Regions from separate parts of the Moorella naiadis (nom. illeg.) genome, predicted to be linked through region 1. Evidence: riboswitches for the same ligand, from Rfam matches in the RefSeq annotation. Region 1 holds a riboswitch; each other region holds the start of a gene.
The links. Region 1 has a riboswitch for cyclic di-GMP ahead of SDD30_RS01500 (type II secretion system F family protein). Riboswitches for the same ligand answer to the same signal wherever they lie in the genome.

Region 1 (2,198 bases):
GCCTGCCATTATACGGGTTACGCCGGCCGGACGGCCATTCAGGAGGTCCTGGTTATGAATGAGGAACTGCGGGGCTTGGTGGCCGCCAAGGCACCGGCAACAGCCCTGAAGGAGGCGGCTGTAGCCGCCGGTATGGTACCATTAATAGAAGATGGGCTGGCCAAAGCCCGCCAGGGAATAACCACGGTAGCCGAAGTGCTGCGGGTTTCCCTGGGGGGCCTGTAAAGGGGGATGTAGATGCTCGATATAAAAACCATCCTAGCGGCCGCTGCCGCAGCCGGGGCCTCCGACGTCCATCTCGCCGTTGGGTTGCCGCCAGTCTTCCGGGTCAACGGTGAACTCCAGGTCCAGCACCAGTGGGAGCCCCTGGATGGCGGCATAGCAGAGAGCTTAGTCCGGCCAATGGTGGGCGAGCGATGGGAGATATTTCAGGAACAGGGCGAAATCGACCTGGCCTATTCCCTGCCGGGGGTAGGCCGTTTCCGGGTCAATGTCTTTCACCAGCGGGGCAGCACCGGGGCGGCCATCCGCCTGATCCCCAGGGTGATTCCAGATCTAAACTCCCTGGGTTTGCCGCCGGTGGTAGGGGAACTGGCGGAGCGCCGGCACGGCCTGGTCCTGGTAACGGGACCGACAGGTAGTGGTAAGTCCACCACCCTGGCGGCCCTGGTAGATAAAATCAACCGGGAACGTCGCTGCCATATCATTACCCTGGAGGACCCCATTGAATACCTGCACCAGCACCGATTAAGCATCGTCAACCAGCGGGAGGTGGGTTCTGATACCCACTCCTTTGCTCGGGCCCTGCGGGCCGCCCTGCGCCAGGACCCGGATGTCATCCTGGTGGGGGAGATGCGCGACCTGGAAACCATCGCCACGGCCATTACCGCGGCGGAAACCGGCCACCTGGTCCTAGCCACCCTCCATACCAGCAGTGCCATCCAGAGTATCGACCGCATCATCGACGTCTTTCCCCCCCACCAGCAGGGCCAGATCCGCATCCAGCTGGCCGATACCCTGGAAGGGGTGATTACCCAGCAGCTTTTACCCCGGGTTGACAGGGTCGGCCGGGTGGCGGCGGTGGAGAGCTTGATTGCCACCCCGGCAGTGAGAAACCTCATTCGTGAAGGCAAGACCCACCAGTTAGTATCCAGCCTGCAGACAGGAGCCCGCTACGGCATGCAGACTATGGATGCCGCCCTGCGGCAGCTGGTAGAGCGAGGTGTCATTGCCGGGGATACATAAGTTGAAAATTAAATTGAGGTTAACACCCACTGGCTGGCAGGATTTTGGGTTCTGATGGCGAATAAAGGATCATTACCCTTGCTTAAGGGCAAACCCGGCGAAAGCCGGGGGCGCAAAGCTACGGGCCTGTAGACCTGTCTATGGCCGCCGGGCTGCCGGGGAAGCTATCTCTTTCCTTGCACCCGGGGGCTTTTTTTGGAGGAAGAGCATGACCTTTACTTACCGGGGGCGGGATACACGTGGGGAGGTGGTGCAGGGGGCCGTAGAGGCCGCTAGCCAGGAAATGGCCATCCGGGAGCTGCGCGGCCGGGGTATTTTTATCACTACCTGCCGGCCGGCCGGTGCCGCCAGGGGTGAGGGGTGGAATTGGCGGCAGCTGCTGCGGCGGCGGGTGAGCCGCCGTGACCTGGCTCTTTTCTGCCGTCAGCTGGCTACCATGCTGGGGGCTGGCCTGCCTATCGTCTCGGCCCTGCAGATCTTGCAGAAGCAGACGGAGAACTCCACCCTGCGGGAGAGTACAGCTGCCCTGCTGGGAGAGCTGGAGGCCGGCGAAGCCCTTTACCGGGCCCTGGAGCACCAGCCGCGGGTCTTCCCGCCGATTTTCGTCTACACAGTAGAGGCCGGGGAGCTGGGCGGCGCCCTGGATGAGACCCTGGAGCACCTGGCGGAGCACCTGGAACGGGAGCACGAGGTGGAGGAAAAGGTCAAATCAGCCCTCACCTACCCGGTGGTGGTAAGCCTGGTGGCGGTGGGGGCGGTGATGTTCCTCCTGACCTATGTCCTGCCGACCTTTCAGAACATGCTGGCCAGTATGCAGGTACCCCTGCCTTGGCCGACGCGACTGGTCCTAGGGATGAGCAGCGCCATGCGGCGGGCCTGGCCGGTACTGCTGGTTATCCTGGTGGTGGCTACATATGGTTTCTGGCGCTGGCAGCAGAAGCCGAACGGGCGTT
Region 2 (2,198 bases), on a different contig from region 1:
GCAGTCCCAAGAGGCCACTGACCCGCAGCCCCAGCAAAACCCCCAGCCCCTGCGCCAGGTGGCCGGGGCCGGGCACCGGGTGGCCATTAGCTTTGACGACGGCCCGACCCCGGGCTGGACGGAACGTTATCTGAAGGTCCTGGCGGCTATGGGGACCCGGGCCACCTTTTTTATGGTGGGCAGCCGGGCCGCGGCCCACCCGGAACTGGTGCAGGCCGTCCTGGCTGGCAACAATGAGGTAGCCAGTCACTCCTGGCGCCACGCCAACTTGGGTAAGGTATCCCGGGAGGCGGCCCGGGATGATTTAAACCGGGCCGCCACCGCCCTGGCCGGGATCACCGGCCAGCCGGTCAAGTATTTCCGGCCCCCCTATGGCGCCATGGGGCCCAACCTCCTGGCCGCGGCCGGCGATTTGCATGAGCGCACCGTCACCTGGAGTGTCGATCCCCGGGACTGGTCCAACCCCGGACCACCCGCCATTCTTAAACGGGTCCTGGCCAATGTTCACGACGGCAGCATCGTCCTCCTGCATGAGGCCCATCCTGGCACCCTGGTCGCCCTGCCGGAGCTGATTAAAGACCTGCGCGACCAGGGTTACGAACTAGTGACGGTGTCGGAACTCATCGCTGCCGGTAAAACTCCATAAGGTCCGGTACCGCTGGGAGATACCGTTAGGCGCCGCCTGCGAATTACCCCACCTCCAATTTCTTCCCTGGTATATCTTGCATATCCTGCCCTTCCTGCGGTATAATTAAGGCGAAAAAAGGAAAATTTCCCCGAAAGGGCAAACCTGCTGAAAGGTAGGGGCGCAAAACTAGAGGGTCTACAGCCCAGACCAAGGGCCAGGACAGCCAGTTACCACGGGTGGAACGGCTACCCACCGGGTAGCCCTTTTTATATTTCGTCCAAACCGGAGGAGGAATTTTTATGGGCTTAAAACTGTTTAAAAAGAAGGAACGGCAGCCGCAGGGACTGATAGGCCAGCCGGGACAGGAACCAGAGCAGCCGCAGCAGCCCCAGGCCAAAGGGCAAGAGAAAACCCCGGCAGCCCCGCGTAAAGCGCGGGCCGGCTTCTTCAGCCGCTGGCGCCTGGGGACCAGGCTGACGGCTGGCTTTTGCCTGGTGATCGCCATCTTTGTCGCCGTAGTCGTTTACGTCAATTTCAATCTCATAAAGGTGGCCAATCTATACCAGCAGGCGACGACGCTGCATAACCAGAACATGCTTTTTAACGAGATGAGCAATGATATCTGGGACGCCTACCGCCGGGCTACCGATTACATAATCAACGGCTCCCAGACCCACGTCATGGGCTTTGACGACGCCATGAAACGTTTCGAAAATTCTCGAGCCCAGCTGGAGAATCAAAAACTCGACAGCCAGGTGGCCGGTTACCTGGCGGCCATGAGCCAGGCGGCCAAGAGCTTTAGCGATACCTTCCATAACAGCATCGTCAACGTCAGCCAGCAAGACCGCATGGCGGCCCTGCCCATCCTGAGCTTCCAGATGGGAGCCTCCTTGGACAACGTCAACAACATCGGCAATCATATGGATAAAACCATTGTGGAAAGTACGGCCGCGGCGGAGCAGCAATTAAACGCGGCCCTCACCAGCGCCCGGGCGACTTTGCTGACCGGCTTGCTCCTGACCCTGCTCCTGGGGCTGTTCATCGCCTGGTTTATCAGCCGCATGGTGGGTAAGACCCTGGGCCAGGTGGCGGCCTACGCCGATCGGGTAGCCGGCGGCGATCTTACCGCCGAGCCCCTCCAGGTGGCCAGTAAAGACGAGATCGGCAGGTTGGCCACAGCCTTCAACACCATGGGCGACAACCTGCGCCAGGTCATCAGTCGGGTGCGCGATATGACCGGCCAGGTAGCCGCGGCCAGCCAGGACCTAGCCCGCATGTCCCAGGAAGTGGGGGAGGCCGCCCGCCAGGTGGCCGCGACCGTCCAGGAGATGGCTAAAGGGGCGGAAGACCAGGCCCAGCAGGTCAGCGCAACGGCGGCGGCCACCGACGGCCAGGTGGTCAGGGTCGAAGAAGTCCACCGCGACACCGAGGAAATGGCGGCGGCCTCCGACCAGGTGGCGATTAAAGCTACCGAAGGCAGCCGGGCCGTGGCCGAGGCTACGGACCAGATGGCGGCTATTTCCCAGCGGATGGATAGCATGGCCCGGGTGGTGGGTGAACTGGGGAATCG
Region 3 (2,198 bases), on a different contig from region 1:
CCGGCGGTGTCTCAATTCCTCGGCCATAGTGGCACCTCCGGGGCCCCAAGCACCGTCCACCGACTTTTTTCTCCCTAAAGTGACACTATTCTACCAATTTAATTATAGGTGCTACCCTTTTTATCGTCAAGGAAAATTTTACCTGCGCCGGTAAAAACGCGGTCCTTAACCAAGTCAAGCTACCCGGCTTTGCAACAGCAAAAAAAATCCCCGCTGCGATAAAAGCAGGGATTTGTGCCGCTTTATGCGGCAGGTAAAGAGGAGGTCGTTGTTGTCGGCGCTGGGATGGAAGGAGTAGTTGTCGTACTGGTACCTGTTGTTGCGGGAGGTGTGGGGCTGGTACTTGTCGGTACTGTCGTAGTAGTTGGACTGCTGTTAACCGGACTTTCAGGCGCCGTTGTACCAGGTGGTGGAGACTCAGTACCTTGTCCTGCCTCGTTTTCGTTGCCTTCTTCAATATCAATGTTGCCGGTTGCTGCATCATAATGCACTTTATCTTTAAATACCTCACCCAGAAACCTCAAGGGTACAAAAGTACGGTTGCTGATTATTGCCGCGGGGACATCCAAATTGATTTTGGTGTCATTGACGGTTACTTCTGTACTTCCAGGCATAAGTACTACTGTAATTCCATTTTTTGTTATAGTTACGGTGTTGGTTGCCTCGTCCCAATTGATAGTCGCGCCTAGACCCTGGGTAACCGCCCTGACGGGGATAAGGGTCCGGTTTCCTTTAATCACTGGCGGTACATCAAATTTTATTTCTTTATTCTTAACCCGGATTCTACCTTGAAATTTCACCAGACCGGCATTTTGGGTTTCTTCCCTTACCTGGTTTTCTTCCCTCACCTGTGCTTCCGGGGTAACCTGGAGCCCGGAAATTTCCTTGTCTAGGTATCCTTGCACTTCTTTTTCTTCCTTCGTCCTGGCCCCCTCCTGCGATTTTATTTCTTGTTCTTTTGGTTCGGTTTCTTTCCTGTTTCTAGTCTCATCTTGAGCTTCGGTTGTCTGATCTTCTGACTCATCTTCTAATTGTTTATCTTCCCCTTTAACCTTAATCCCATAGTTAGCCCCTCCAGCGGTAACTACCGTATATTGGCCAGGACTATAGTTGTCATGACCATTACCCGGGAGGGCATAAGCTATGCCGGCTGGCAAGAGCAGGCCGGTTATGGCCAGGGTACTGATTAATTTTTTATACTTCATCCAGCATACCCCCTATAAAAATTTTAGGACAACCCGCCTCAGCCCGGGTTGCCCGTTATCGCCAAAAAATTTCACTATGGCTTACCCGGCAACCCGGCTGCCATAGCCTGTCAAGGCTTTAGGCCCGTGGCTTTGCGCCCCCGCCTTTCGGTCGGGTTTGCCCTTTGCGGTTCTTAAAAAGAATCATCGGCATATCTAATAATTTCTTGAGTGCCTGGCAGCAAATTAATTATATATTATCCATCTTTCATGCTTTCATGGCAAAAACCGGCTCACTGTTGCTAAGATTAGATCAACATCTATAGGCTTGGACAGGTAAACATTGCCCCCGGCTGCCAGGAAAAGTTGCTTTTCCCTTGCATAGGCATAAGAACTAACGGCCACAATAGGTATATCCCTGGTGCTGGGATTCTGTTTCAAGATTTTAGTCGCCTTTATCCCATCAATACCCGGTAGCTGCAAGTCCATAAAAATTAATTGTGGCTTTTGTTCTTGCGCCAGCTGGACCGCTGCTTCGCCATTAACGGCTTCTAAAACCTCATTGCCGGTCAACGCCAGGATATCCTTTAACAGCACTCTATTAGCTTCATTATCTTCTACCAGTAAGATTAAATGAGCCATTAAATTTGCCTCCAGTTAGATTTCTTTGCTGCTGAGGCGCACTTTAGTGACTCCCATCTCCAATAGGCCTCTGCTCATGGCATTGCCTCCTGTAAGCCGCGGTAATTATCACTTGCAGCTGAAGGTAATAAGGCAACCCTGATCAGAGGAATGGTGGCGAGCGTAACGATCGTAAACGTAATAAATCACCTGGAAGATAAAGAGGGGAGGGGGTATATGGTAAGATAGGGTCTTGCGGCCCCAGATCGCAAGACAGGCTGGAGGAATCACAAGATAGATAAAAATAGCAAAAGAGAAAGAGGGGGATGATAATATAACTATAAGGTAGTTGTTTTTTCTGGTGGGGGTGGTAAAATATCCCCCCCCCCCCCC

Region 2: another riboswitch for cyclic di-GMP. It lies ahead of SDD30_RS13835 (methyl-accepting chemotaxis protein); the one in region 1 lies ahead of SDD30_RS01500 (type II secretion system F family protein).
Region 3: another riboswitch for cyclic di-GMP. It lies ahead of SDD30_RS07710 (copper amine oxidase N-terminal domain-containing protein); the one in region 1 lies ahead of SDD30_RS01500 (type II secretion system F family protein).

What each region holds. Positions count from the first base shown of each region.
Region 1 is NZ_JAXGFQ010000002.1:37,155-39,352, reverse strand. Features, by position in the region: gene SDD30_RS01510 (GspE/PulE family protein) at 1-225, shown strand, start outside; gene SDD30_RS01505 (type IV pilus twitching motility protein PilT) at 238-1,245, shown strand; cyclic di-GMP riboswitch class I at 1,323-1,405, shown strand; gene SDD30_RS01500 (type II secretion system F family protein) at 1,454-2,198, shown strand, end outside.
Region 2 is NZ_JAXGFQ010000026.1:25,375-27,572, reverse strand. Features, by position in the region: gene SDD30_RS13840 (polysaccharide deacetylase family protein) at 1-646, shown strand, start outside; cyclic di-GMP riboswitch class I at 774-863, shown strand; gene SDD30_RS13835 (methyl-accepting chemotaxis protein) at 928-2,198, shown strand, end outside.
Region 3 is NZ_JAXGFQ010000009.1:50,020-52,217, reverse strand. Features, by position in the region: gene SDD30_RS07710 (copper amine oxidase N-terminal domain-containing protein) at 243-1,157, opposite strand; cyclic di-GMP riboswitch class I at 1,290-1,377, opposite strand; gene SDD30_RS07705 (response regulator) at 1,461-1,826, opposite strand.